DNA from 4 places in the Kocuria salina genome. Region 2 is predicted to be linked to each of the others. Evidence: predicted binding sites of a transcription regulator. Region 2 holds the regulator's gene; each other region holds the start of a gene.

Region 1 (3,687 bases), on a different contig from region 2:
CATGGCAGACGAAAGACCGGGGATGATCCCCGGCCTTTCGGGTGAGATGCCTTTCACCGAGGCCCAGTGTCCTCCCCGTGCTGACGGGCGTCTACTCCCGTGACCACGGCGCCTCGGAAGGCCCTCAAGGGATGCACCGCGTTTCGATCCGGGAAACGCACTCCCGTACCCTTTTGCTGATGCGACAACGACAAAAGCGGAAGAGTCGTGCATTCCACGTACGGCAAGGGACCGCCCATGCCTTGGGGGCGCTGGGGGTCCTGGTCATAGGTGTGGCCGTGACCACGGCAGCGCTAGGCGCAATGGTCGGCCCCTCGGTGGACACCCTCCTCAGCAAACCGAAGTCCGAAGCCACCGATGCCCGCGAACAGCTCCAGCACGTGCTGGCCGCAGAGATGAGCTGGCACCATGCGGTGCTGGAAGACCTCGCCCCCACCCCGGCGGCCATGGCCGACACCGACCGCTACGTAGCCGGTGACATCGACCTCGACGAGCTCACCCGACGCTCCCAAGAACGCCGCGGACAACCGTAATCCTCCACCCCGAGAGCAACAGTGGACATCTGGCCCTCTAGGAAGCGTTGCCGTTCGGGGCGCAGTATTCATTGAGGTTTGCCCTGAGGACCTCCCCCAGCGACACCACCAACTAGGCGGAACTGCCCGCCGTGAGAGGAGTAGGTGGTTGTCTGCTGCGGTGCTGTGTCTAGGTAAGACCCAGTTCCGGCTCCTACCCTGGCTACGTCGATGCGCCGCCTGGAACCTGCTGGACGTGAAAGACAATCCACCGGCAGGCAGGTGCCCTCATCGATGTGCGTCCAGGCTTGGCCGCTTCATGGACGCACGGGGCCCCGCTGAATCCCATGGCGGGGCCCCACCTGCGGCATCGCAGATCACTCTGGTTGCCGGCACCCCCCACTGCGCGACCGCCCACACCGCCCCGGCGTCCTCTCCCGTGCCTGGCCCCCGCCGGCCGTTCCGGCAACGCTGGGCCGCCCAGATCGCCGCCGGCCAGAACCAAGCCGCCGGTGCCGTCTCGGCTCCGTAGCCGGGCCCCTTGGCGTGTCCGGTCGACGGGGAAGAATCCCCAGCATCAGCACTAGCCAAACCGTATATGTGTACGGGTCTATTGTGTTTGTGGGCTGATCTTTAGAATGTGTGTTCTATCCTGGCGGCATGAGACATCCAGTTCCGCTCACCATTGACCGCCCCGTGCTGGTCTCTGCGGTCCTGGTCCGAGTCCCGGCTGGCTTCCCCTCCCCTGCCCAGGACAGCTTCGACGACGGCCGGATCGACCTCAACGAGGTCCTGATCAGAGACGTCACCTCCACCTACGCCTTCCGGGTCACCGGAGACTCCATGGAAGGAGCCGGGATCTACCACGGGGATGAAATCCTCGTGGACCGATCCATCACCCCCAAACACGGCGATGTAGTGATCGCCGTCTACGACGACGAGTTCACCGTCAAACGCCTGCACGTCCACGACCACGGCGTGGTCCTCCACGCGGAGAATCCCGCCTATCCCGACATCACGATTCCCTCGATGACCCAGCTCCAGGTATGGGGTGTGGTGACCTACTCAATCCACCACGTCCACTCCCGGAAACTGCACTAGCCGGGCCCAAACAAGGTGATGACCCGTGATTGCCCTGGTGGACGTCAACAACTTCTATGCCTCCAGCGAGGCACTGTTCGAGCCCTCCCTGGCCGGCAAACCGCTGGTGGTGCTTTCCAACAACGACGGCTGCGTCGTCGCCCGCTCCCCCGAAGCCAAAGCCCTGGGGATCAAGATGGGCGACCCCTGGTTCCAGCTGCGCGCCGACGCGAAACGGTGGGGGCTGATCAAACGCTCCTCCAACTATCAGCTCTACGCCGACCTGTCCGAGCGGGTGATGCTGCTGCTGGCCCGCCACGCGATGGGTCAGGAGGTGTACTCCATCGACGAGTGCTTCCTCCTCCCCCCGCACGGCACTCCGGCCGAGCAGGTGCGGTGGGCCCGCCGGCTGCAGGCCACCGTGGCCCGCAACGTCGGCCTACCGGTGAGCATCGGGATCGCCAGTTCGAAGACACGGGCGAAGATCGCCACCGAGGCCGCGAAGAAGCTGCCCGCCACCGGTGGAGTCGTCCACTGGGACCAGGCCCCGGACGGGTACTGGGACCGACTCATGGCCGCCCTGCCGGTCACCGAGGTCTGGGGGATCGCCGGGCGGCTGGCGAAACGCCTGGAGGCAATGGGCATCGAGACCATCGCGCAGCTGCGTGATGCGGATCCGGTGGCTATCCGGCATAAGTTCTCCGTGGTGCAGATGCGCACAGTGCTCGAGCTCAACGGCTTCCCCGCGATCCCCGTGGAGGACGAGGTGGCGACCAAGCAGCAGATCCTGGTCTCCCGGTCCTTCCCGGACCCGATTCATGACCCGGAGATCGTCGGGGCCGCGGTGGCCGAGTTCGCCCAACGTGCCTCCCGCCGGCTGCGCAAAGAAGGCGAGGTTGCCGGACGCTTCACCGTCTTCGCCAGCACCTCCCCGCATCGGCCCGGGCCAGCCCACAATGTCTCCGCGCACGTGCGGCTGGCTGTGCCTACCAATGAACCCACGCCCCTGGTGGCCGCCGCCCGGGCGGCCCTGGTGCCCAAGCTGGTGCATGGGATGCAGTACATGCGCGCCGGCATTCTCTGCATGGATTTGGCACCCGAGGGGGCCGTGCCTGTTCTGCCGGGGGTACTCGATCAGCCTGCCCCGATCGGGGAGCTCATCGACGCCGTGAACCGTCGTTTCGGCACCGGCACCCTCGCCCTGGGCCGATTCGGCGGCCACTCCCCCGCCCCCTGGGGCAATCGCCAAGCAGACCTCTCTCCTCGCTACACCACCGACTGGGACGAACTTCGCACCGTCTCCTAGACACATGCTTCTTCGCTGAGCCGCACTAGGACTGACCTACTCCCCCAGCCGATCAAGGCGACAGTCCTCCTTGGGGCTGGGTCGGCAGACGATGGCTGCCGCACATTTCTTCGGCCCTGGCGGGCCTCCAAAATGATTGCCCAAGGGAAGCCGCGGGAACCTCCGAGCCCGGACTGGACCGCGATCACTACCAGCACCATGCTTGCGGTCGAGGTGACACACAACCCTGGTGGGTAAAAGGACTTTTTGGAATAAATGGAGGTAAATCTTCCGATTAGATGGTTCGAGGGGGTGAAGACGTCCAGGGAAGACGGAAGCCTTGGGGCTCCGCCCAGCACCCTGAGCGCCGACGACTCAGTGGCTCTGTGGGCAGCGGAGTCCACGAGATGCAGCAGAGTGAGGCGGGCCGGCATCCTCGCGCGCGTCGACGCATGTGTGCCCTGCTGAAGCTTTAGGAGGGTGAGCATGTCGCTGCACGAAGAAGGAGCCCAACATGAAAATCGTCGGCATGATCCAATCCACGGCGACCCAGCAGGTGAAGCTAAGGGTGAGGATTGCGTTGCCGCTCGCGAGCAGCTGCTCGCTCCCATCCCCGAGGGAATCGAGTCACTCCATGTTCGCAGGGACTCATAGATGGCCGCCCTTCCGCGTGGTGTCAACGCTGATGCTGACGCCCACCGCCGACTACTCGTTCCTGAGGCTTTTGTCCGCCTGGCCATTCCCGACATTCCACAGATCCTCAAAATCATCCATTTACACTATTTACTCCAATTACGTAATGGAATAAAT
Region 2 (3,687 bases):
CGCGGACTCCGCGGACAGGCCGAAGTCCGCCGCCCGCTCCCCGGCGACGAAGCCGGTGTGCGTGCCGGAGGCCAGCAGCGGGTACATCGAGTAGGTGGGGACGAAGCTGAGCAGGGTGCGGCCCGGGCCGCCGAAGGCCTGCAGGATCTGCTGCAGGATCTCGTTGGACCCGTTGGCCGCCCACAGGTTCCCGGGCCCGAGCCCGTGGCCGAGGTACGCGGCGAGCTCCTCGCGCAGGGCGGTGAACTCGCGGTCCGGGTACCGGTTGAGGGTCCAGGCCGCCTCGGTGACCTCCCGGACGATCGCCGCGTGCACGTCCGCCGGGACCGGATGAGTGTTCTCGTTGGTGTTGAGCGCCACGGCGACGTCGAGCTGCGGGGCGCCGTACGGCGTCTTGCCGCGCAGGTCGTCGCGGAGCGGGAGGGCGTTGAGTCGGTCCAGGTTCTGCGTCACCCGGACAGTTTAGTGCTCCGCCCGGGGCGTACAGATCGGGGCGTACAGATCGGGGTGTACAGAGCGGGGCGTGCTGATCGGGCGGGCGGCTCAGGCGGCCGGGACCTCGAGGAGCTGGCCGGCCACGAGCACGGAGCTGTCCAGGTCGTTGAGCTCCACGATCTCGTCCATGACCTCCCGCGGGTCCCGGTCCGGATCGGCCGCCACGGCGAGCTCCCACAGGCTCTGCCCGGGGAACACGGTGGTCTGCTCGGTCCCGGAGCCCGGGACGGGTGCGCTCGTGGCCGTGGCCGTCGAGGGGACGAGGAAGATCACGGCGAGCACCACCAGGGCGGCGGAGCCGGCCAGGACGGGCAGCCCCAGGAACACCAGGCGGCCGCGGCGGGTCAGGGTCAGCGGGGTGCGGGACGCGGAGCGGGCGGGACGGGCCCGCCGGAGCGCACGGCCGAGCCCCCGGGCGGATCCTGCGGACTCGCGGCGGCGGGCGACGACGGCGGTGAGGGTGGCACTGGCACTCATGACATGAACTCCTTGACGTTCCCGCACGGAGCGGGCGATCTCGAACACCGGTCCGGTCGACGACCCTCGCGGGCCTCCATTCGATCGAACATACTTTCGAATACCGATGACCCATGTCTAGCACGTGTCTGCGAATGCTGTCGACAGCGGGTCGTACATATGTTTGAACACACACGGCGTGTCGCCTAGGCTGAGGACAGGTCCGGGCCCCCGGCCGGCGCGCGCTGCGGATCCCCTGCGCCTGCCGACCGGGACCCATCGAACCACCCGGGTCCGACATCGGAACCGGGACCGCGCAGACCGGCTGCGGCACCTGCAGCCGGACGGGAAAGGACGACGCTCCCATGGCCCAGCCCCCCACCCCCGAGGAGCCCCGCGCCCAGGGCGCCCGCCCCGGGGCACGCTCGCGCAGCCGCGGGCTCACCGTGCGCCAGCGCACCATCCTCGAGGCCATCCAGCGCTCCATCGCCGAGCACGGCTATCCGCCGTCCATGCGGGAGATCGGGGACCTCGTGGGCCTGGCCTCGCTCTCCAGCGTCACCCACCAGCTCGCCCAGCTCGAGAAGCTGGGCTATCTGCGCCGCGACCCCAAGCGCCCGCGGGCCATGGAGGTGCTCACTCCCCTGCAGCTGCGCGGGACCGCCGGGGCGGAGTCCGCCGAGCCGTCGCAGGAGGCCCCGGCGCCACCGGCGGGCCGGACCGCTCGTCCCGCCGCCGAGAACGCCGTGGCCGAGCTGTCCACCTCGGCGGACGTGACGATGGTCCCCCTGGTGGGCCACATCGCCGCCGGCGGGCCGATCACGGCCGAGCAGTCCGTGGAGGACGTCCTCGCGCTGCCCCGCCAGCTGGTCGGGCACGGCGAGCTGTTCATGCTGCGCGTCAAGGGCGACTCGATGATCGACGCCGCGATCTGCGACGGCGACTGGGTGGTGGTGCGCCGGCAGAGCGCCGCCGACAACGGGGACGTCGTGGCCGCCCTGCTCGACGACGAGGCGACGGTCAAGACCTTCCGCCAGCGGGACGGCCACACCTGGCTGCTGCCGCAGAACACGCGCTACGAGCCGATCCTCGGCGACCACGCCACCGTGATGGGCAAGGTCGTCTCGGTGCTGCGCAGCCTCTGAGCCGCCGCACGCCCCGGCACCCGGGCCCTCCGCCGCCGGTGGGGGGCCCGTTGCCGTCCGGGCCGGCCGCCGTCCGGACACCCTGCTGTCCGCACCCCGTGCGGGCCCGGCGCGGTCCGTGGAGACCCCGGGCGGCAGCCCGGACGTGCTCAGCCCACGGAGAGCCGCTGCAGGGCGCCGAGCACCACCTGGCGGTCCGTGGTGGTCCACAGCGGCGGCAGGGACCCGCGGAGGAAGCCGCCGTAGCGGGCGGTCGCGATCCGGGAGTCCAGGATCGCCACGACGCCCCGGTCCCCGCCCGCGCGGATGAGCCGCCCGGCCCCCTGGGCGAGCCGCACGGCCGCGTGCGTCGCGGACACGGACATGAACCCGTTGCCGCCGGCCCGTTCCGCGGCGCGGCTGCGGGCGCTCGCCAGCGGGTCGTCCGGGCGCGGGAAGGGGATCCGGTCGATCATCACGAGCCGGCACGAGGCCCCCGGGACGTCGACGCCCTGCCACAGGCTCATCGTGCCGAACAGGCTCGTGGCCGGGTCGTCGGTGAACTCCTGGACGAGTCCCGCGAGCGAGGACTCCCCCTGGCACAGGATCGGCAGGTCGGTGCGCCCGCGCAGCGCCTCGGCCGCCTCCTCCGCCGCCCGGCGGGAGGAGAAGAGCCCGAGGGCCCCGCCCCTGGAGGCCTCCAGCAGGGCCAGCATCTCGTCCAGCTGGGCCTCCGTGAGCCGGCGGCCGGGCTTCTCCAGGTGCTTGGCGAGGTAGAGGATGCCCTGCTTCGGGTAGTCGAACGGGCTGCCGACGTCCACGCCCTCCCAGCGCGGGGCGCCCTCGCCCCGCAGGCCGAGGGCGCCGGCGGCGGAGTCGAAGGACGAGCCGACGGACAGGGTGGCGGAGGTGAGGACCACGGTGCGCCCGTCGAAGAGCCCCTCCCGCAGGGTGCCGGCCACGCTGAGCGGGGCCACGTGCAGGGTCGCCGGGTCGGTGTCCTCCGCGGGCACGTAGCCGCGGCCCGGCTCCCAGCCGCCCTGGCGCGAGATCCACAGCACCTCGCGGTGCTCCTCGGCGGCGAGGATCCGCTCGGCCAGGTCGAGGACGTCGCTCACCCGGGAGCGGGCCATCTGCCGGCCGGCGTCCCCGTCCTTCTCCCCGGGACCGGCCTTGGACTCGGTCATCACGGTGCGGGCGGCGTCCCGGATCTGGGCCACGGCCGCCGCCTGGGCGTCCCCGAGGCCGCGGTGCAGCAGCTCGGCGGGAGCGCCCATCAGGGCGGCCTCGAGGTTGGCGGCCCCGGCGGTGAGCGAGTCGGGGCTCGCGGAGGTGTGCTTGCGCGCGGACGCGGCGGCCGAGCGGACCATCGCCGCGGAGAGCTGTCCGGTGACGGCGCCCGTCACCCGGTCCTGGAGCTCGTGGGCCTCGTCGATGACCACGACGTCGTGCTCGGGCAGCACCGTGATGCCCTCGAACGCGTTGATCGCGAGCAGGGCGTGGTTGGTGATGACGATGTCGGCCTCACCGGCCCGCTGCTTGGCGAGCTCCGCGAAGCAGTCCTCGACCAGGGGACAGCTGCGGCCCAGGCACTCCTTCGCCGTGACCGACA
Region 3 (3,687 bases), on a different contig from region 2:
GGGTGCTCGACCCGGTGGGCCCGGCGGTCGGCAACGTGCGCAACAACTCGCCGGAGCTCGTCGAGCCGCAGCGGAGCCTGTTCTGAGCCCCCGGGAGCCCGTGGACCGGGTCACCGCCTTCGTCCGCGCCCACGGCGGCGGGGTCGTGGCGACCAACAGCGGCGCCGGCTGCCCCGAGTCCGCGTGGATCAACCTCGCGGCCCTCGGGGACGGGCGGCTGGTCTTCGGCACGAACGAGCGCAGCCGCAAGTACGCCAACCTCCTCGCCGATCCCCGGGTCTCCCTCGTGGTGGTCTCCGGGACGGGCCAGGAGTTCCAGCTCGAGGGCGAGGCCGCCGTGCTGGAGGGCTCCGCCGCGCAGGACGCCGGCGAGGTGCTGGAGTCCCGGCACCCGGGGGCCACGGACAAGGACAGCACCCGGCTCGTGGCGGTGCGCCCCCGCTGGGCGCGGTTCGTCGACATCGCCGCCGATCCCCCCGTCCGGGAGGAGTTCTCGCTCTGAGCCGGTCACAGAAGAGGCCCGGGACCCGCATCGCGGGTCCCGGGCCTCTTCCACGGCCTGGTGCCGGGCCCTGTTCGTGCCGGCGTCCCCTCCGGCGTCCCCCGGTCCGGAGCGCCCGCCGGGCTCAGACGTCGTCCGTCTCGGGGACCCACCGGTTGAAGTCGAGCGTCAGGTAGAGCGCGAGCGCCGCCGCGTTGTCCTCGGCGATCCGCAGGCTGACCTGGTCGTAGCCGTTGTCGTAGAGGGTGCCCATGGCGCAGCGCACCAGCTGCTCGGCCAGGCCCTGGCGGCGGCGGGAGGCCGCCGTGAACAGCTCGAAGATGTAGGGGACGTCAGGGAGGTCGTCGCCGACCCGCCGGGACAGCACGAGCGCGGCGGCAACCACGGTCCCGTCGTCGTCGACCACCACCGGCGAGGCCTCGGGCAGGAAGGGCCCGTACTCCCCGTCGAAGACTCCCCGGATCACCTGGCGGGCCTCCTCCAGACTGGAGACCCCGCCCTGCTCGTAGGAGGAGTAGTAGAGCTGGGCGAGGCTCTCGGCGTCCTCCGGGCCGGACGGACGCAGATTCACCGCGGGCTTCTTGGTGTTCGCCGCGGTGTGGGCGATCAGCGTGATGGTTCCGGTCATGGAAGGCCTCCGTGAGGTCGACGCCGGCTGCTCCGGCGGGGCGGACGAGGGACAGGGGACGTCCGGGAGGGCCGCGCAGGGCAGGCCCTCCGTGCATTCAGCGTATCCATTTCGCTGGGCTTGTCCATGCTTCGCCGTCCTCGATCGCAAAAGTGAACGGCCAGGTCGGAGCGGGGACTTCACGGGAACACCTGTTCCTTTTCCGCGCTCTTCCGGGTTAGCGTGTCGTACAGGTGTTCTAGCTTCCAGGGAACAGGGCGCACCGGGGACGGGCGCCGGGCCGAGGGAGAGAGGAGCCGTCGTGGGTTTCCTGACGGAGAGCGTCGACGTGGACTGCGACACGGACGGGGTGCCGGTGGGCGTGCGCTGGCGCGGGCGGGACTACCTGGTGGCCCAGGGGCCCGTGCGCTGGTACGAGCGCCGCGCCTGGTGGTCCGAGGACGCGCGGCTGCCCAAGGACCGGGGGATCGGTGCGGTGGACCAGCAGATGTGGCGGGTCCAGGTGCAGCTGAACACCCGCTCCGAGCTGCTGACCCTCGAGCTCGTCCACACCCTCGACACAGGGCGCTGGCGACTGCTCGCCGCCACGAGCGCCTCGGGGATCCGCGTGGTGCGCTGCGCGTAGGCCGCCGCGGTGCACCCTCCCGCCGGAGGTGCATAGGATCGTCGGTGGAGACCGCACCGCAGAACGTGAGGGAGCACCCGTGAGACTCGGCACCGTGCGACGAGACGGCACCACCCAGGCCTTCCGGCAGGAGGACGGGCGGACCGTCTACCTCCCCGTCCCCGACGTCGGGGCCCTCCTCGCCGGGGGCGACCTGCGGCTGCCGGGGGAGTCGGGCCCCGCGCCGGCCCCGGAGGACCTGGCGACGCCCGTCCTGCGCCCGGGCAAGATCCTGTGCGCCGGGCTGAACTTCTACGACCACGCGGAGGAGGTCGGTCAGGAGATCCCGGAGCACCCCACGATCTTCGCGAAGTACGCCACCGCGCTCATCGGCCCCACCGACCCCATCGCCATGCCGGAGGAGTCCGAGAAGATCGACTGGGAGGCCGAGCTCACCGTGGTGATCGGCTCGCCCCTGCGCCACGCCACGCCGGACCAGGCGCGGGCCGCGATCGCCGGGTACACCATCATGAACGACATCTCGGTGCGGGACTGGCAGGGCCGGACCTCCGAGTGGTTCCAGGGCAAGAACTTCGACCGCACCACCCCGGTGGGCCCCGTGGTGGTGACCCCCGACGAGATCGACCCCGAGGCGGGACTGGCGATCCGCTGCACCGTGGACGGCGTGCGGCACCAGGACTCCGGCACCGACCGGATGATCTTCTCCGCCGTGGAGCTGGTCGAGTACCTCAGCCGGTTCCTGACCCTCGAGCCCGGGGACCTCGTTGCCTGCGGCACTCCCGCCGGCGTGGGCCTGGCCCAGAAGCCCCGCCGGATCTGGTTGCGGGACGGCCAGGAGGTCGTCACCGAGATCGAGGGCATCGGCGAGCTGCGCAACGTCTGCACCCCCGCCGAGGACCTCCGGGCGGCGGCCGGCTGACCCGGCACCCGTCCCCACCCGGTCCCGTCCTCCCTCTCCTGCTGTCCAGATCCCCGTGACCTGATCCCCGTGACCTGATCCCCGTGACCTAATCCCACTGTCCTGTTCCCGCCTTCGACCGGAGGACCCCATGGCGACGATCGGCTTCCACGCCTCCCACGAGCAGATCCCTCCCGAGCAGCTGCTGCGCGACGTCGAGCACGCCCAGCAGGCCGGCTTCGGCGCCGCCATGTGCTCGGACCACCTCGAGCCGTGGTCGCCGCACCAGGGCCACTCCGGGTTCGCCCTGTCCTGGCTGGGCGCCGCCCTGGCCACCACGGACCTGCCCTTCGGGTTCGTGCACGCCCCGGGCCGGCGCTACCACCCCGTGGTCACCGCCCAGGCCACGGCCACCCTCGCCCGCATGTTCCCCGGTCGGATCTGGACCGCCCTGGGCAGCGGGCAGAAGCTCAACGAGCGGGCCGTCACCCCGGACTGGCCGGCCAAGGAGCACCGGCAGCGGTTCCTCGAGAGCAGCTTCGACGCCGTCCGCCGGCTGCACGCGGGCGAGGAGGTGTCCTGCCGCGAGCCGTTCCACGCCGACCGCGCCCGGGTCTGGGACCCGCCGGAGGTCCTGCCCGCCCTGCGCGTGGCCGCGCTCACCCCGGCGACGGTCCGCCGCTTCGCCCCCCTGGCCGACGGGTTCATCACCGTCCAGCAGCCCCTCGAGGACCTGCGCCGGATGCTCGAGGCCTGGCGCGAGGCCGGCGGCACCGGGCGGACCGCGCTGCAGGTGCACCTGAGCTGGGCGCCCTCCCCGGAGCAGGCCCGCGCGATCGCCTTCGACCAGTGGCGCACCAACGTCTTCGACGCCGTGACCATGGCCGAGCTCGCCTCGCCCCAGGACTACCTGCGCAAGGCGGTCCAGGAGGACGTGGGGGATGAGCAGATCGCCGGGGCGGTCAACGTCTCCGCCGACCTCGGCCGGCACGCCCAGTGGCTGCACGAGTACGCCGACCTCGGCTTCGACGAGA
Region 4 (3,687 bases), on a different contig from region 2:
AAGAGCAGCTCGTGCTCGAGCGGGTCCACCTGGGAGACGTCGAGCAGATAGTTGACGAGCGAGGACACCCCCGAGCCGCGGGCGGCGTGGCGGACCCCCATCTGCCCGATCATCGCCGAGACCTCGGCCACGGTGAGGAAGTAGGAGGCGAAGCCGAGGTCCTCGATCACCCCCAGCTCCTGCTCCAGCCGGTCCCGCACGGCCCGTGTCATGCGGCGGCCCGGGTAGCGGCGGCCCAGCCCCGTCTCGCACCGGGCCCGCAGCTCTGCGGGCGCCGGCCGGTCCAGGCCCAGCACGGAGGCCTCGGGCACCACCGGCCGCCCCCAGCCGCAGTCGGCGACCGGGTCCAGCCGGCACCGGTCGGCCACCCGCTGGGTGCCCGCCAGCAGGGCCGCGGCCCCGGCCGCGCCGAGGTCCGCGGCCCGGGCGATCTCCGCGGCGAGCGCGCGCATCTGCCGGGCGGACTTGAGCCAGCCCTGGCCGTTGGGCTGCAGCGGCTCCGGCGCCGTCGTCCGCCGGGACGTCCCGGTCCGCCCGGCGGCCCTGCCGCCGGGTGCGTGGCCGGCGCGCGCCCCGAGGGTCTCGAGCGGGGTGAGGGCGCGGGCGGCGTCGAGGACGTCGGCGGTGGCGGCCTCGGCGGGGGTGGCGTAGCGCACCGCGTTGGTCAGCACGGGGGTCAGCCCCGCCTCGAGGGCGGCGCGCAGCATCCGGGCCGCGTGGGAGGTGCTGCACGCCGTGCCGGGGGCGGCGAGGTGCGAGACCACCTCCACGGCGAGCGCCGGTGCGGGGAGCAGGGTCCGCCACCGGGCCAGGGCGGCGCGCCCGGTGCGGTAGCGACGGGCCGCGAGCTCCTGCCCGACGTCGGAGGCGGGCCCGAGCAGGACGGTCAGGACCGGCTCCCCGTGCCGGGGCGAGTGTGCGGCGGCCGCGATCTCGGCGGCGGTCACCCCGGGCGGGCCCGCTGCGGCGTGGGCGGTGGAGACGAGCCGGCACAGGGCGGCGTAGCCCGCACCGGCGGTGCCGCCGGCCGCCAGGACCACCACGCGGCCGAGGGCGCGCTCGCGGCCGGGGTCCAGCAGGGCGAGGTCGGCCCCCAGGACCGGGTCGATGCCGTGCTCCCGGCACGCGCCCAGGTGCTTGATCGCGCCGTAGAGCCCGTCCCGGTCGGTGCAGGCGAGGGCGTCCGCGCCGTCCGCCGCGGCGGCGGCCGCCAGGACGGCAGGCCGGCTGACCCCGAAGTGGGCGCTGAAGGCGGTGGCGACGTGCAGGTGCGGAAAGCTCACGCCCCCATTCGAATACGTGTTCGAATCTTAAGTCAATTGCAAACCACCGGGGCCGCGGGAACTCCGGCTCCTGGGCGTCCGTGGCGGCGCACGCCGGCCCAGGAGGACGCAGGGCCCGGGCGGGACACGATCCGCCCACGGCCCGCAGGGGCGCCGCGCACGGGGACGCCCTCGTTCCGGGACGGGGATGCCGCACTTCTGTGGCATGTTGTTTCCTGCACCCACGGGCAGCACCGAGGGGCCCGCACCCCCGCCGCACGGACGCAGGAGGAGACGACGATGGACGTCCGGCAGCTCACGTACTTCCTGGCCGTGGTGGACCACGGCGGCTTCACCCGCGCCGCGGAGCAGCTGCTCATCGCCCAGCCCTCCCTGTCCCAGACGATCAAGGGCCTCGAGCGGGAACTGGGGGTGCCGCTGTTCCACCGGATCGGGCGGCGGGTGGTGCTCAGCGAGGCCGGCGAGGAGCTGGTGGGCCCGGCCCGGGTGGTGGTCCGGGACCTGGAGGCCGCCCGGTCCGCCGTCGACGACCTGCGCGGGGTGCGCAGCGGCCGCCTGGACGTGGTCGCCATGCCCTCCCCCGGCGTCGAACCGCTCACGTCGATGATCGCCGCCTACGCGGGAGCCCACCCGGCCGTGACGGTCAGCGTGGAAGCGGCCTTCACCCCCGAGGAGGTGGTCGACGCGGTGCGCACCGGCCGCGCCGAGATCGGCATCCTGGGCTCGGAGCACCCGTTCCGCTCCGCCGAGGTCGAGGTGATGCACCTGGAGCAGCAGCCCCTGGTGCTCATCGTGGCACCGCAGGCGGACACCTTCGGTGACGGGCACGCCATCCGCCGGGAGGACCTGGCCGGGCACCGGGTGGTCGTCTCCCAGCAGGGCTCGCTGATGCGGCGGCTGGTCGACGACGCCCTGGCCGGCGGGGTGCCGGTCGAGATCGCCGCCGAGGTCGCCCACCGCACCTCGGTCCTCCCGCTGGTGCTGGCCGGGGTCGGGCACGCGGTGCTGCCCTCCTCCTGGACCCCGCTGGCGCGCGCCGCAGGGCTGCGGGTGCTGCGGATCGAACCGGTCACCGTGCTGCACGTGGCCGTGCTCAGCCGCCCGGCGCACCTGACCCCGGCCGCCCGCGCGTTCCTGGCGGTCGCCGCCGAGCACGCGGCCCGGCACGCCGCGGACCGCTCCCGGGCACCGGAGGGAACGGCGCCGGACCGGGCCGAGAGGGCGGGCCGGCCGTAGGGGACGGCGCCGCAGGACGCGCCGCGGATCGTGTCATAGGGGATTCCTATCCGGGGGATGGGATTCCGGTCTTGGACCTCACGGTGCTCGGGGCGCTCTACTGGAACCCGGTGCCGCACTGCGCTGCGGACACCACGACCAGAGCACCCGAGAAGGAGAGCACCCCATGGCCGAGCACCAGGTCTTCACGATCGCCTCGATCCCCGCCGACGGCGTGGGCCAGGAGGTCGTCGCCGCCGGCCGCACGGTCCTGGACGCGGTGGCCGAGCAGTCGAACGGGGCGTTCTCCTTCGACTGGACCGAGTTCCCCTGGGGCAGTGCGTACTACGCCCAGCACGGGGTGATGATGCCGGCCGACGGGCTGGAGACCCTCCAGGACTTCGACGCCATCTACTTCGGCGCCGTGGGGTGGGAGAACGTCCCCGACCACGTGTCCCTGTGGGGGCTGCGGCTGAACATCACCCAGAACTTCGACCAGTGGGCCAACATCCGCCCCGTGCGCTTCCTCCCCGGCGTGGTCTCCCCGCTGCGCAAGGCCGACGACACCGAACTGGACTGGGTCGTGGTGCGGGAGAACAGCGAGGGCGAGTACGCCGGGCTCGGCGGGCGCAACCTCGCCGGCCGAGGTCCCGGCAACGAGGTCGCCGTCCAGTCCTCCCTGTTCACGGAGAAGGGCTGCGAGCGCATCATCCGCTTCGCCTTCGACCTCGCCCGCACCCGCACGGTCAAGAAGGTCTCCAGCGTCACGAAGTCCAACGCCCAGCAGTACGGCATGGTGCTGTGGGACGAGGTCTTCGCCCGCGTCGCCGCCGACTACCCCGACGTGCAGACGGAGTCGGTGCTGGTGGACGCGATGAGCGCCAAGTTCGTCCTGCACCCCGAGGAGCTCTCCGTGGTGGTGGCCTCCAACCTCAACGCCGACATCCTCTCCGACCTCGGCTCCGCCCTGGCCGGCAGCCTCGGCCTGGCCGCCAGTGCGAACCTCGACCCGGAGCGCCGGTTCCCCTCGATGTTCGAGCCCGTCCACGGCACCGCCCCGGACATCGCCGGCCAGGGCATCTGCAACCCGATCGGGGCGATCGCCAGCGCCGCCCTGATGCTGGACCACTTCGGTCTGCACGCCGAGGCCCGCCGGGTGGAGGCCGCGATCGAGGCCACCACCGCCGCC

The links. The regulator LexA, encoded in region 2, represses DNA repair genes until DNA is damaged. The targets are predictions, from matches to a motif close to TCGAACANNTGTTCGA.
Positions count from the first base shown of each region.
Region 1: a site for LexA is predicted at 1,147-1,162, ahead of E7Z53_RS17230 (LexA family protein). Genes of this name have one in related genera too.
Region 3: a site for LexA is predicted at 1,356-1,371, ahead of E7Z53_RS07035 (DUF6504 family protein). Genes of this name have one in related genera too.
Region 4: a site for LexA is predicted at 1,292-1,307, ahead of E7Z53_RS07000 (DNA polymerase III subunit alpha). Genes of this name have one in related genera too.

Region 1 is NZ_SSSF01000011.1:20,562-24,248, reverse strand. It holds gene E7Z53_RS20895 (antitoxin VbhA family protein) at 279-533, shown strand; gene E7Z53_RS17230 (LexA family protein) at 1,173-1,613, shown strand; gene E7Z53_RS17225 (Y-family DNA polymerase) at 1,639-2,898, shown strand; gene E7Z53_RS17220 (hypothetical protein) at 3,532-3,687, shown strand, end outside.
Region 2 is NZ_SSSF01000008.1:211,485-215,171, reverse strand. It holds gene E7Z53_RS15750 (histidinol-phosphate transaminase) at 1-453, opposite strand, end outside; gene E7Z53_RS15745 (hypothetical protein) at 544-972, opposite strand; gene lexA (transcriptional repressor LexA) at 1,398-2,096, shown strand; gene E7Z53_RS15735 (ATP-dependent DNA helicase) at 2,246-3,687, opposite strand, start outside.
Region 3 is NZ_SSSF01000003.1:65,502-69,188, reverse strand. It holds gene E7Z53_RS07050 (SOS response-associated peptidase) at 1-86, shown strand, start outside; gene E7Z53_RS07045 (pyridoxamine 5'-phosphate oxidase family protein) at 101-502, shown strand; gene E7Z53_RS07040 (GNAT family N-acetyltransferase) at 627-1,130, opposite strand; gene E7Z53_RS07035 (DUF6504 family protein) at 1,432-1,755, shown strand; gene E7Z53_RS07030 (fumarylacetoacetate hydrolase family protein) at 1,835-2,674, shown strand; gene E7Z53_RS07025 (TIGR03885 family FMN-dependent LLM class oxidoreductase) at 2,805-3,687, shown strand, end outside.
Region 4 is NZ_SSSF01000003.1:60,115-63,801, forward strand. It holds gene E7Z53_RS07000 (DNA polymerase III subunit alpha) at 1-1,283, opposite strand, end outside; gene E7Z53_RS07005 (LysR family transcriptional regulator) at 1,563-2,519, shown strand; gene E7Z53_RS07010 (tartrate dehydrogenase) at 2,686-3,687, shown strand, end outside.